DNA from 2 places in the Streptomyces sp. Je 1-332 genome. Region 2 is predicted to be linked to the other one. Evidence: riboswitches for the same ligand, from Rfam matches in the RefSeq annotation. Region 2 holds a riboswitch; the other holds the start of a gene.

Region 1 (7,018 bases), 4.4 Mb from region 2:
GGCACGGCTCGTCTACTCCGACGGCCTCGATCTCGGCAGCGCCTCGTCCGCCGTGCCCATCGGCATGGGCTGCCGCCTCTGCGAACGCACCGACTGCCCCCAGCGGGCGGTGCCCCCGCTGGACCGGCGCCTGGCCATCGACGAGAACAGCAGCACTTTCATTCCCTATCCGGTGGCCGGGGAACAGGAGAGGCCCTGAGGTCTCATGACACGCCTACGGGCACACATGGGGGGTTTTATTGCACATTACTTGCAACTACACTTCATGTGCAGAAAGAGAGCTGTAGGTGAAGGAGACGCCGGTGGCAGCGGGGCGCGTTGTGCTGGGGATCGAGTCGTCGTGCGACGAGACGGGGGCGGGGATCGTCTCGCAAGGGCGGTTGCTCGCCCATGCGGTGGCGTCGAGCATGGACGAGCACGCCCGGTTCGGCGGCGTGGTCCCCGAGATCGCCGCACGAGCGCACCTGCACTCCTTCACCCCGGTCGTCCGCCACGCCCTCGACCAGGCGGGCCTGAAGCTGTCCGACATCGGCGCGGTGGCGGTCACCACGGGCCCCGGCCTGTCCGGCGCGCTCCAGGTCGGCCTCGCGGGAGCCAGGACCCTGGCCTACGGGCTGGACGTCCCGCTGTACGGGGTGCACCACCTGGCCGGGCATGTCGCCGCCGACACGCTGGAGCACGGCCCGCTGCCCGACCCCTGCGTGGTCCTGATCGTCTCGGGCGGGCACACCTCCCTGCTGCTCGTCCGGGACCTGGCCCGTGACCCGATCGTGCACCTGGGGGACACCCTGGACGACGCGGCGGGCGAGTGCTTCGACAAGGTCGCCCGCGTCTTCGGCCTGCCGTATCCGGGCGGCCCCGCCATCGACCGCGCCGCACGGAGCGGCGATCCGCGGGCGGTGGCCTTCCCCCGCCCCCTCACCGGGCCGAAGGACGACCCGTACGCGTTCTCCTTCTCCGGTCTCAAGACCGCCGCCGCGCGCTGGGCCGAGGGGCACGCCGGCCGTGATCTTCCGGTGGCGGACGGCGCGGCCTCGCTCCAGGAGGCCGTCGCGGACGTACTGACCCGCAAGGCGCTCGCCGCCTGCCGGGATCACGGGGTCGGGACCCTCGTCGTGGTGGGCGGTGTCGCCGCCAACTCGCGGGTGCGGTCGCTCGCCGAGGAGCGGTGCGCCGCCGCGGGCCTGCGGCTGCGCGTACCCCCGATGACCCTGTGCACCGACAACGGCGCGATGATCGCCGCCGTCGGCGACCTGCTCGTACGCTCCGGGGCCCAGCCCGCACCCTGGGACGTGTCGATCGACCCGTCGGCTCCCCTCGCGTACGCGGCCCTGCAGCCGAGGGCGGCCACGGCGAGGGCCGCTTGATGGCGGCGGTCGTGCGGGTGCTGAGCGGTGCGCAACTGCTCGCGTACGTCGACGACTTGCGCGGCGTGTACGCCGAAGTCTTCGGCGCGGCGCCCTGGTACGAGGACGAGGAGAGGGTGGCCCAGTTCCTGGTCCGGCTCGGCGACGACGCGCGGCGGCCCGGCTTCACCGCGGCGGTCGCCCTGGAGGGCGCGCGCATCACGGGGTTCACCACCGGGTGGACCACGCCCGCCCCCTTTCCCGCCGACCGCTGCTATCCGCAGGTGGCTGCCGGACTGGGCGCCGAGCGCGCCAAGTCGTGGCTGTGCGGGGCCCTGGAGATAGACGAGCTCGCCGTGCGCCCCACCGCGCAGGGCACCGGGACCGGGGCCGCCCTGCTTGACGCGGTGGCCGCCGGCGCCCCCGACGGCCGTCTCTGGCTGCTGACTTCGGTCAGGTCGCCGCAGGCCATGGCCTTCTACGGCCGCCGGGGCTGGACCCAGGCGACACACCCCGCTCCCGACGGCAGGGGCGTCGTCGTCTTCCTCGGGCCCCGCCACCCCGCCAGGACCCTCGCGGCGTCCCGCGGCGTGGAAGGCGCGACCGCCCGGGAAGCGTGCCGCACGTCTGGCGCGCACGGGCCGATGCACATGGGCTGACCAGGGGCGTACGCCCCTGACCGGTGCGCTCGCGCGTGCCACAGGTGGGGCGGTCCCGCAAGTTGTCAGTTGGCTCGATCGCGCACTAAGGTCGCCACGCCTTGGTGCTCGGGAAATCCGGTGTGATGCCGGTGCGGCCCTCGCCACTGTGATCGGGAAGTCCGGCTCCAGCCCTCGCGGCAGCCACTGGGTACTCGCGTACCCGGGAAGGCGGAGTCCGGTCGGTACGACCCGTCAGCCAGGAGACCGGCCAAGGCGCGTTGTCCATCCACGAGGTGCTGGAGAGGGTCTGCTTAGCCATGCACATAGCCGAGGGTTTCCTCCCGCCGGCGCACGCGATCGCCTGGGGCGTAGCGTCCGCGCCGTTCGTCGTCCACGGAGTCCGCTCCCTCACCCGTGAGGTCAAGGAACACCCGGAGAGCACACTGCTCCTGGGCGCCTCGGGAGCGTTCACCTTTGTCCTTTCCGCGCTGAAGATCCCATCCGTCACGGGCAGTTGTTCGCACCCGACGGGGACCGGGCTCGGCGCGATCCTGTTCCGGCCGCCGATCATGACGGTGCTCGGCACCATCACCCTTCTGTTCCAGGCGCTGCTGCTCGCCCACGGCGGGCTCACCACGCTCGGCGCCAACGTCTTCTCCATGGCGATCGTCGGGCCCTGGGCCGGATACGCCGTCTACCGCCTCCTGAAGCGGTACGACGTGCCGCTCATGGTCGCCGTGTTCTTCGGCGCGTTCGTCGCGGACCTGTCCACGTACTGCGTCACCAGCGTCCAGCTCGCCATGGCGTTCCCCGACCCCGGCAGCGGATTCATCGGCGCACTGGGCAAGTTCGGCGGCATCTTCGCCGTCACGCAGATCCCCCTCGCGGTCAGCGAAGGACTGCTCACCGTCATCGTGATGCGGCTGCTGGTGCAGTCCAGCAGGGGAGAGCTCACGCGGCTCGGCGTACTGCTGCAGGGCAAGAAGCAGGCCGATACGACGAAGACGGCCGATACCACCAAGACGACCGAGACGACCGAGACGACCAAGACGACCGCGACGACCAAGACGACGGAGACGGGGGCCAGCGCCTGATGAGCCGGAACGCGAAGATCAACACTCTGCTCCTCCTCATCGTCGCCGCGCTCGCGGTGCTGCCGTTGGCGCTCGGCCTCGGGGACGACGAGAAGGAGCCGTTCGCCGGGGCCGACGCCCAGGCCGAGACCGCGATCACGGAGATCAAGCCGGACTACGAGCCCTGGTTCTCGCCGCTGTACGAACCCCCGTCAGGGGAGGTCGAGTCGGCGCTCTTCGCGCTGCAGGCGGCGCTGGGAGCGGGCGTCCTCGCGTACTACTTCGGTCTGCGCAAGGGACGCCGTCAGGGCACGGAGATCGCGCGCGCCGGGGGGGCCGACACGGAGAAGGCCACCACCGAGAAGGCCGCCGACGCGGAGAGCGGCCGGGCCGAGACCGAGCAGGTCTGACCCCGCGTGCTGCCCATCGACGCGGCGGCGCACAGCAGTCGCTGGCGCCGCCGCCACCCCGTGGACAAAGCCGTGCTCGGGCTCGGCCTCACCGTCCTCGCGGTCTCCCTGCCCCCCTGGCCGGGTGCCGCCCTGGTGCTCGTCGCCGCGCTCGCCGTGCTGCTCGGGCCCGCCGGTGTGCCGCCGCGCAAACTGTGGCGTGCCTACCGCGTACCGCTCGGCTTCTGCGTCACCGGCGCCCTGACCCTGCTCGTCCAACTCGGCGGTCCTGGAGGGTTCTTCACGCTCGCCGAGGGTGGGCCCGCACGGGCGGGCGGACTCCTCCTGCGCACATCGGCGGCCTCGCTCGGCGTCCTGCTGTTCGCCTTCACCACGCCTCTGTCGGATCTGTTGCCCCGGCTGGTCAGGGCGGGTGTGCCGGCGCCGGTCGTCGACGTGGCTCTCGTCATGTACCGGATGAGCTTCCTCCTCCTGGACTCCATGAGCCGGATCCGGCAGGCGCAGGCCGCGCGCCTCGGCCACACCACCCGGGCCGCCACGTGGCGCTCGCTCGGCGGCCTCGGCGCCACCGCGTTCGTGCGGGCCTTCGACCGTGCGGGCCGGCTCCAGGCCGGGCTCGCCGGACGGGGGTACGACGGAACCCTGCGGGTGTTGGTGCCCGACGCCCGGATCTCGCGGAGCTTCGTGGCCGCGAGCGCCGCGCTCCTCACGGGCCTCGCGGCCCTCACCTTCGTACTGGAAAGGCTTCTTCCATGAGTGAGCCCGGCGCTCCCCGCGAGCCGAGCGGGTCCTTGGTCGCTCTGCGCGCCGCTTCCTACGCGTACGAGGACGGGCCCACCGTGCTCAGCGGCCTGGACTTCGACGTCACCGAGGGCCGCGCGCTGGCGCTCCTAGGCCGCAACGGCAGCGGCAAGACCACCCTGATGCGGCTGCTGAGCGGCGGACTGCGCCCGGACCAGGGCGAGTTGACGCTCGGGGGCGCCCCCGTGACGTACGACCGCAAGGGGCTCACCCGGCTGCGCACCACCGTTCAGCTCGTCGTCCAGGACCCCGACGACCAGTTGTTCGCCGCATCGGTCGAGCAGGACGTGTCCTTCGGGCCGCTGAACCTGGGGCTGCCGGACGACGAGGTGCGCGCCCGCGTCGGGGAGGCGCTCGCCGCGCTCGACATCAGCGCCCTGGCGGACCGCCCCACCCACCTCCTCTCGTACGGCCAGCGGAAGCGGACGGCCATCGCGGGCGCCGTGGCGATGCGCCCCCGCGTCCTGATCCTCGACGAGCCGACCGCCGGCCTCGACCCCGACGGCCAGGAACGCCTCCTGGCCACCCTGCAAGGCCTGCGGGACGCCGGGACGACCGTGGTCATGGCCACCCACGACGTGGACCTGGCCCTGCGCTGGGCCGACGACGCGGCGCTGCTCACCCCCTCGGGAGTGCGCACAGGTCCGGTGGCGCGGATGCTCGCCCACCGTGAGCTCCTCGCCCAGGCGGGCCTGCGCCTGCCGTGGGGGATAGCGGTCACGGAGCTACTGCGGACGAAGGGCCTGCTGCCGGGGCCGGGCGACGGACCGCGCACCCCCGAGGAGTTGGCGGCTCTCACGGCTTCGGTGGTGCCCGGCGTATCAGAGGGCTGACCGGCTGCGGCCGGGCAGCAGCGTCACGGCCAGGAGGGGGATGCCGGCCAAGGCGAGCCACGGCGTCCAGGGCGGGAGGCCCGCGTCCAGGAGCGCGCCCGTCGCCGCGCTGCCCGCCAGGACGATCAGGCCGGAGACCGAGGACAGGGCCCCGGTGTAGAGGCCCAGCCTGCCGTCGGGTGTGAGGTCGGGGACCCAGGCGCGGGCGGCCGGGGCCACCAGCATCTGCCCGAGCGTCAGCAGGACGACGAAGGCCGCGGCGGGCAGCAGACCGGCCACCCCCGTCAAGGCGGCAGGCCGCGCGGCCGCCACCACGGCGAACCCCACGGAGATGAGTACGAGCCCGGCCGCCATGGAGCGCCGCTGGTCGAGCCGCCCCGCGGCCCAGTGGGTGACCGGGAGCTGTGTGGTCACCACCAGCAAGGAGGAGAGGGCGAAGAGCCAGGCGAGCGGCGCCTGCGACCCGGCCGTGCGCTCCACCTCCTGGGGGAGGGCGAGATAGAGCTGGTTGTACGCGAGGAGATAGGCGCCGTAGGCACAACACACCGCCAGGAAGCGGCGGTTGCGCAGCATGTCACCCATGCCTCCCCGTACGCCGGTCCGCTCGCGCCCCGGGATGCGCTGGGGCAGCAGCCACAGGTGCCCGGCAAGGACGAGGACGAATACCCCGGCGCCGCCCAGACAGACGGTGCGGAAGTCGACGGAGAGCAGCAGGGCGCCGATGAGCGGACCGAGGAACGCGCCGGCCTGGCCCGCCACGGTGAGCAGGGCGAGGACACGGGTACGCGGGCCGCGGCCCGACTCCTCCCAGAGCACCGCCTGCCGTGCGACCTCGGATTCCACGGCGGGGGAGAACAGGGCGGCGGCGAACCCGATCAGGAGCACCGCTGCGATGACCGACCACGTCTGCTGCGCGTGACCGAGCCAGGCGAAACCGGCGATCCGCAGCACGCAGCCGGTGAGCACGACCGGCCGTACGCCGTACCGGTCGGTCAGGGCGCCGCCCACCACGAACAGCCCCTGCTGGCTGAACGTCCGCAGGCCGAGCACGAGACCGACGAGCCAGCCCGCCATGCCGATCGCCGCACCCAGGTGTTCGGCCAGGAAGGGCAGCACGGCGAAGAAGCCGATGTTGAAGGCGAGTTGGGTCAGGATCAGCAGGCGGAGCAGCGGCGAAAGCTGCGGCCAGGTGCGTTCGGGCCGTGGGCGTTTCGCGGCCCGGAGCCGGGTGGGCAGGGACAGCTGACGTCGATCGCTCACCGGGCGGCCGTCCCGGCGGAGGCCAACTCCCGCTCGGTGGACGGCACGTCGGCCGCAGGAGAGCGTTCATCGGGTCGGCCCTTGCGTCGCAGCCGCCGGGGGACCGGTACCCCGCCCGCCGCCGTCACCGCGAGAGCGCCGAGGAGAGCGAGCGCGGCCGCCGGCGCGAGCAGGGCCCAGGGGGCGCGTTCGGCGTAGGGCTGGTTCTCGGCGAGCAGCAGTCCCCACTCGGGGGACGGTGGCTGCGCGCCGAGGCCGAGGAAGCCGAGGGCGGCGATGGCCAGCGCGACCGCGGGCAGCCGCAGCAGCGCGTGGCGGGTGACGGGCGGCAGCACCGCGGGCAGCAGATGGTGCCGTAGCTGGTGCCGACGGCCCGCGCCCAGACTCCGTGTCGCCGTCAAGTGCAGCGTGGCGCGCTCCTGGAGGAGCAGGGCGGCCGTGTGGGCGGCGAGCGGAACCCACGCGACGGCGGCCACGGCGATCGCGGGGGTGGCCGCCCCGCTGCCGGCGACCCCGGCGACCAGGAGGCCGGCCAGCGTCGGGGGTATCGCGTTGAGCGTGTCGAGAAGGGGGCCGGAGAAGCGGGGCAGAAGACCGAGCAGGACACCGGCCGCCAGGGCGAAGGCGCTGATCCCCAGGGCCAGTGCGATCGTG
Region 2 (7,018 bases):
GCCCCAGACGTCACCGCTGAAGCGGTACGAGGCGAGCCACTGGAGGGTCTCCTCGTCGACGACACGGCGCTCGCGCAGGAAGCCGATGACGTCGGCGTCGAAGCGGAAGTTCTCCACGGCGTCCAGGACGCGGCCGGTTCCGGCGACCACTCCATAGCGGCGTCCCTCGGGCAGTCTGCGGGTGAAGACCTCGAAGACGGAGCGCCGGTCGGCGGTGCCGGCCTTCAGCGCGGCCTGCAGCATCGTGAGCTCGTAGTGATCCGTGAAGAGCGCGGTCGACGGAACATCCACCGGCAGCCCAAGGTCCGCTGTGTTCATACGAAGGATGCTACCCCGCATCTCGTCACTCTGACGATTTCCTGAGTCCATTTGTGCGAGGGCCCCCTGCGGGTGGCAGCATGGGTGGCGTGAGTACGGCTCCCGCAGAGATCACCCGCCCGGAATCCGACGAAGAGACCTTCGCCGTCCCGGAGCCCGACGTCCCCTGGATCACGCTCGTCCACAACGACCCGGTCAATCTGATGAGTTACGTGACCTATGTGTTCCAGTCCTACTTCGGGTACTCGAAGGAGAAGGCCACGAAGCTGATGATGGACGTGCATCACAAGGGTCGCGCGGTCGTCTCCACCGGCTCCCGCGAGGAGATGGAGCGCGACGTACAGGCCATGCACGGATACGGTCTGTGGGCCACCCTCCAGCAGGACCGGAAGTAGCGACGCATCTGATGCCAGGACAATTCGAAGCCATTCCCGGGGGCGGCGCGGCCGTCGCGCTCGACGAGGTCGAGATCTCGATCATCCGGTCCCTCGCCGTCCAGCTCCTGGAGCTGATCGGTCCGGGCCCGGCCGAGGACGCCCCCGACGATCCGCTCGCGGAGCTGTTCGCCGAAGGCCCGAGCGAGCCGCCCACCGACCCGGTCCTCCAGCGGCTCCTTCCGGACGCCTATGGCGGGCCCGGCAGCGAGGAGGGCGCCACCGACGCCGACGAACTGCGGGCCTACTCCTCGGAGTTCAGGCGCTTCACCGAGAACGACCTGCGGGCCAAGAAGCGCGAGGACGCCCTGGTGGTGATCCGCAGCCTGGACGCGCTGACGTCGAAGGGCGAGGGCGGCGCCGTCCTGAAGCTGTCCGCCGACGAGTCGCGGCACTGGCTCGGCGCGCTCAACGACCTCCGCCTCGCGATCGGCGCCCGCCTGGAGGTGACCGACGAGGAGGACACGGACCTGCTCTACCAGCTGCCGGACTCCGACGCCCGCAAGCCGATGGTGATGGCCTATCTCTGGCTCGGCGGTCTGCAGGAGACGCTGGTCGCCACCCTCATCGGTTAGAAGTCACACGGAAGTGGCCACGGTCGCCCGCAAAGTCGGTGTAAGCGGCAGCGATTACACTCCGTTCGCTCATCGGACGCTCAAATCCGGATAACGATCGCGTCACTTAACTGCCCATTTTTGAGGCGCCGAGGGAATTTTGTCCGGTTTTTCTCGTGGCGTGAGCCACACGTGCCACGGCCGATCACTGTCACGGCCGTGATAAATCTTCACGACCACTCGGTGACGCCACCCATGTCACCGGTGGCGCTCGGGCCGGCAGACCGCCGGTAGCACTCCATCCATATCCGGGGGGATCAGGACCTGATCCGTTGCCATACGCAGACTGCGGGCACGGATCAGCGTGGAGAAAGGCGTCACCATGACCTCAGTGCAGGTCGAAGAGCATCACGACGGCAATGAGGCCGGCGGAACGGGCGGTTCGTCCGGCACGTCAGGCGAGGGTTATCAGCGCGGGCTCGGCGCCCGGCAGATCCAGATGATCGCGATCGGCGGTGCCATCGGCACCGGCCTGTTCCTCGGTGCGGGCAAGGCCATTCACAAGGCCGGTCCGAGCCTCATCCTGGCGTACGCCATCGCCGGCCTCGTCATCTTCTTCATCATGCGGGCCCTGGGCGAGCTGCTCATGTACCGCGCCGTGTCGGGCTCCTTCTCGGAGTACGCGCGTGAATTCATCGGCCCGTTCTTCGGGTACGTGACCGGCTGGACGTACTGGCTCTTCTGGGTCGTCACCGGCATCACGGAAGTCACGGCAGCGGCCCAGTACATGCAGTACTGGACACATGACGCCATTCCACAATGGGCCTACGCGCTGATCTTCACGGTCATCCTGTACGGCGCCAACCTGATCTCCGTGAAGCTCTTCGGTGAGCTCGAGTTCTGGTTCTCGATGGTCAAGGTCACCGCGATCATCGGCATGATCCTCATCTGCGCCGGCATCCTCACCATCGGCTTCTCCGACGCCGGCGACACCGCGTCCGTCTCCCACCTGTGGGACCAGGGCGGCTTCTTCCCGAACGGCATCGGCTCCACGCTGATGACGCTGCAGATCGTGATGTTCGCCTTCCTCGCCGTCGAGCTGGTCGGCGTCACCGCGGGCGAGTCCAAGGACCCGAAGACCGTCCTGCCCAAGGCCATCAACACCGTGCCGTGGCGCATCGCCGTCTTCTACGTCGGCGCCCTCGTCATGATCCTCTCGGTCGTGCCGTGGACCTCGTTCCAGCCGGGCGTCTCGCCGTTCGTCGCGGCCTTCCAGGAGATGGGCCTCGGCATCGGCGCCGCGATCGTCAACTTCGTCGTCCTGACGGCCGCGCTCTCCTCCTGCAACTCGGGCATGTACTCCACCGGCCGCATGCTGCGCGACCTCGCGCTCAACGGCCAGGGCCCGAAGTTCTTCACCAAGCTGACGAAGAACGGCCTGCCGCTGGTCGGCACCACCTTCTCCGCGACCCTGATGCTGGTCGGCGTCTGGATCAACTACCAGTGGCCGGGCGAGGCGTTCAACTACGTCGTCTCCTTCGCGACCATCTCCGGCATGTGGGCCTGGATCATGATCCTGATCTGCCAGATCAAGTACCGCCGCAAGGCCGACCGCGGCGAGCTGCCGATGTCCACCTTCCGTGCGCCGGGAGCTCCGTTCACGAGCTGGTTCGCGCTCGCCTTCATCGCGATGGTCATCGTCATGATGGGCATCGACAAGGACGCGCGGATCTCGCTCTACGCCGCTCCGGTGTGGGCGCTGATCCTCGGCGTCGGCTATCTGGTCATGCAGAAGCGCAACGACACGCAGTCGACGGGTGGTGGCGAGGCGGACAAGCAGGACGCGATCAAGTCCTGACCGTCAGGTCATTCCCGCTCGATCCCAGCATGTGGGCCGGTCCGTACCACTCTTCGGTACGGGTCGGCCCTTCTGCTTATCCTGGCTGCCATGCTGACCCTGACCCAGGCCCTCCACGACCAGATCGTCGCGCACGCGCGCCAGGACCACCCCGACGAGGCCTGCGGTGTGGTCGCGGGCCCGGAGGGAACCGGCCGCCCCGAGCGCTTCATCCCGATGCTGAACGCGGCACGCTCGCCCACGTTCTACGAGTTCGACTCGGGCGACCTCCTCAAGCTCTACCGCGAGATGGACGACCGCGACGAGGAGCCGGTGATCGTCTACCACTCGCACACGGCGACCGAGGCCTACCCCTCGCGCACCGACATCTCGTACGCCAACGAGCCGGGCGCCCACTACGTCCTGGTCTCCACGGCCGACACCGACGACGCGGGCGACTTCCAGTTCCGCTCCTTCCGGATCGTGGACGGCGAGGTCACCGAAGAAGAGGTGAAGGTCGTCCAGGCGTACTGATCCTCCAGGCATACTGAGCTTCACCTTCGAGGCGGCAGGACCCAGGAAGCCGGTGCGAATCCGGCACGGTCCCGCCACTGTGACCCCACCCTTCGCGGGTGGGGCAGTCAGGAACTGACCTGCCGCCTTCTTCTCCCACGACGCAGGGGACGCGGAAATCCCCTGGAGGAGGCAGCTCAGCCATGTCCCGCCCCATACGTCTGCTGCTCGCCGCGGCCCTGCTGGCCCCGCTCGCCGCGTGCTCGTCCTCCGACGGCGCCGACTCGAAGCCGGAGTCCAAGGCCCCAGGCTTCCCGTACACGGTCACGAACTGCGGCGTGAAGACGACGTACGAAGCACCCCCGAAGCGCGCCGTCACGATGAACCAGCACGTCACGGAAGTGATGCTGGAGCTGGGTCTCGAGGACCGCATCGCGGGCACGGCGTACCTGGACGACAAGGTCCTGCCGAAGTACGCGAAGGCGTACGCGGACACCCCCGTCCTAGCCAAGGAGTACCCCTCCTACGAGAAACTCCTGGCCGCGAACCCCGACTTCGTCTACGGCGGCTACGCGTCGTCCTTCCTCGCGGGCGAGGGCCGCAGCCGCGGGGCCCTCGCGAAGTCAGGCGTGGAGAGCCGCCTGAACGTGGAGGGCTGCGCCAAGAAGCCCGTCTCGATGGACGACGTCTACAAGGAAGTCCGCGAGGTCGGCAGCACGTTCGGGGTGCGGCCGCGGGCGGAGAAGTGGGTGACCGCGGCGAAGCGTGAACTGGCGCAGACGGAGGCGAAGTCGAAGCCCGTCCCCGTCTTCGTCTACGACAGCGGCGACAAGACCGCCTTCACGGCGGGCGGCCGCGGCATCGGCAACGACATCATCGAGCGTGCGGGCGGCCGTAACGTCTTCGCCGACCTGGACAAGTCCTTCGGTGACGCGTCCTGGGAGTCGGTGGTCGACCGCAAGCCCGAGGTGATCGTGATCCTCGACTACGGCGGCACGACGGTCGCCCAGAAGAAGAAGCGCCTCCTCGACGACCCGGTCCTGGCGGACATCCCCGCCATCAAGCACAAGCGCTTCGCGGTACTGCCGCTGTCGGACACGGTGGTGGGGGTGAGGGCCCCGGCGGCGGTGGGGAAGCTGGCGGACCAGCTGTGAAATCTCAGCCCGTCCGGCGTTTGAGGACGAACTCGGCGAAGCCGGTGACTGACGGCAACCAGTTCGGGGCCCGGGGCGGAGCCCCGGTTTCGGGAAGGGGCGGGATTGGGGAGAGCCCCGCCAGGGCCGCACGAACCCGCAGACGCCTGGGCTACGCGACAGTCATCGCGGCGCTCTGCGCAGCCCTCGCGGCAGCGGTCGTGGCGGGCCTGGCCCTGGGCTCGGTACGCATACCCACCGCCGACGTCCTGGAGATCCTGACGGGAGGTGCGGAACCTTCCCCGTTCCGCACCATCGTTCTGGACGTAAGACTCCCAAGGGTCCTGCTCGGCGCAGCCGTAGGCGCAGGCCTGGCAGTAATAGGCGCCGTCCTCCAGGCCCTGGTGAGAAACCCCCTGGCCGACCCGTTCCTGCTCGGCGTCTCCTCCGGCGCATCCGCCGGAGCCGTCGCCGTCATCGTCCTCGGCAGCGTCTTCGGCCTGGGAGCGGGCCTGGCCACCACCGTCACGATCCCGGCCGCGGCCTTCGCGGGAGCCCTGCTCTCGCTCCTCGTCGTCTACACGCTGGCAAGGTCAGGAGGCGGCAGCTTCGCCACCGGCCGCCTGATCCTCTCCGGGGTGGCCGTCTCGTACATCCTCTCCGCCCTGACCAGCCTGATCCTGATCACCTCCGACAGCGCCGACCACCTGAAGGAAGTCCTGTACTGGACCCTCGGCGGCCTCGGCAGCGCCCGCTGGGACATGCTCGCGCTGCCCGGTATCGCACTCATTCTCGGCACGGCCCTGCTCGTCGCCCTCGCCCGCCCCCTCGACCTGCTCCTGGTCGGCGAGGAGGGCGCCACCGTCCTCGGACTCGACACGGCCCGCTTCCGCGCCGCCGTCTTCGTCCTCGCCTCGCTCCTGACCGGCGTACTCGTCGCCTACAGCGGGGCCATCGGCTTCGTCGGCCTGATGGTGCCGCACGCCGCCCGGATGCTGGTCGGCGCCGCACACCGGGCGCTCCTGCCGGTGGTGGCCCTGATGGGCGCGGTGTTCCTGGTGGCGGCCGACCTCGCCGCGCGCACGGTCGCGGCGCCGCAGGACATCCCGGTCGGCGTCCTGACGGCGCTGACGGGCGGCCCGTTCTTCCTGTGGATGCTGCGCAAGAACCGTACGCAGGAAGGGGCCCCCGCATGACCGGCATGATGCTGCGCACCGAGAACCTCACGTACGAGACGTCCGGCGGCCTGCGGCTGGTCGACGACGTCACCCTGCACGCGGCCCGGGGCGAGACCATCGGCATCGTCGGCCCCAACGGCAGCGGCAAGACCACCCTCCTGCGCTGCGTCTACGGCGCCCTGGCGCCCACCGGCGGCCGCGTGCTCCTGGACGGCGACGACCTGGCGGCCCGCTCGGCCAAGGAACGGGCCCGCCGCATCGCCACCGTCCCGCAGGACGGGCACACCGGCTTCGAGCTCACCGTCCGGCAGATCGTCGCCATGGGCCGCTCCCCGCACAAGCGCTTCTGGGAGGCGGACACCGCGCAGGACGCCGCCTTGGTCACCGACGCGTTGGAACGCGTCGGCGCGGCCGGCCTCGCCCACCGTGTCTTCGCCGGGCTCTCCGGCGGCGAGCGCCAGAGCGCCCTGGTGGCGAGGTCGCTGGTGCAGGAGCCCGCGGTCCTCGTCCTGGACGAGCCGACCAACCACCTGGACATCCGCTACCAGCTGGAGATCCTCGCCCTCGTCCGCGACCTCGGCACCACGAACCTCCTGGCCCTGCACGACCTCAACCTGGCCGCGTACTACTGCGACCGTCTGTACGTGCTCGACGCCGGCCGCCTCGTCGCGTCAGGTGCGCCGAAGGAGGTCCTGACCAGCGAACTCCTCGCCGAGGTGTACGGGGTGACGGCGGAGGTGGCGGTGCATCCGGCCACGGGCGCTCCGACGGTCACCTACCTGCCCTCAGCTGCGCCGCGGCTCCCCTCATCCACGTGATGGACGCAAACCATCCACGATGTGAGATCACATTCCAGAACCCGGACCGGGAATCGATACGATGACCGCATGGTTCCCCACGACGTGAGCGACAAGATGCCGGGCATGCTGCTCGTTGCGCGTCTGCACGTCGATTTGTGCAGGCTCTCCAGCGCGATCTGTTCGCGCTGACAGCCGCCGCCGTACGGCCGTGAGCCGCGGCGCCACCTCCGCGTAACGCCCTGCGCACTCGC

Evidence for each region. A riboswitch is a leader RNA that binds a small molecule or an ion and turns the genes downstream of it on or off. The one in region 2 is predicted to bind cobalamin.
Region 1: linked by a shared signal. The riboswitch ahead of ABXJ52_RS33505 (energy-coupling factor ABC transporter permease) and the one ahead of ABXJ52_RS14055 (ABC transporter substrate-binding protein) in region 2 are both predicted to bind cobalamin.

Annotation. Positions count from the first base shown of each region.
Region 1 covers NZ_CP160402.1:7,460,639-7,467,656, forward strand. The annotation lists gene ABXJ52_RS33490 (short-chain fatty acyl-CoA regulator family protein) at 1-199, shown strand, start outside; gene tsaD (tRNA (adenosine(37)-N6)-threonylcarbamoyltransferase complex transferase subunit TsaD) at 303-1,367, shown strand; gene ABXJ52_RS33500 (GNAT family N-acetyltransferase) at 1,367-2,005, shown strand; cobalamin riboswitch at 2,091-2,275, shown strand; gene ABXJ52_RS33505 (energy-coupling factor ABC transporter permease) at 2,305-3,081, shown strand; gene ABXJ52_RS33510 (energy-coupling factor ABC transporter substrate-binding protein) at 3,081-3,470, shown strand; gene cbiQ (cobalt ECF transporter T component CbiQ) at 3,477-4,226, shown strand; gene ABXJ52_RS33520 (ATP-binding cassette domain-containing protein) at 4,223-5,104, shown strand; gene ABXJ52_RS33525 (MFS transporter) at 5,093-6,340, opposite strand; gene ABXJ52_RS33530 (ABC transporter permease subunit) at 6,361-7,018, opposite strand, start outside.
Region 2 covers NZ_CP160402.1:3,096,977-3,103,994, reverse strand. The annotation lists gene ABXJ52_RS14080 (nicotinate phosphoribosyltransferase) at 1-318, opposite strand, end outside; gene clpS (ATP-dependent Clp protease adapter ClpS) at 399-713, shown strand; gene ABXJ52_RS14070 (DUF2017 domain-containing protein) at 725-1,327, shown strand; gene ABXJ52_RS14065 (amino acid permease) at 1,689-3,164, shown strand; gene ABXJ52_RS14060 (M67 family metallopeptidase) at 3,255-3,677, shown strand; cobalamin riboswitch at 3,667-3,815, shown strand; gene ABXJ52_RS14055 (ABC transporter substrate-binding protein) at 3,860-4,810, shown strand; gene ABXJ52_RS14050 (iron ABC transporter permease) at 4,957-5,985, shown strand; gene ABXJ52_RS14045 (ABC transporter ATP-binding protein) at 5,982-6,785, shown strand; gene ABXJ52_RS14040 (putative leader peptide) at 6,855-6,956, shown strand.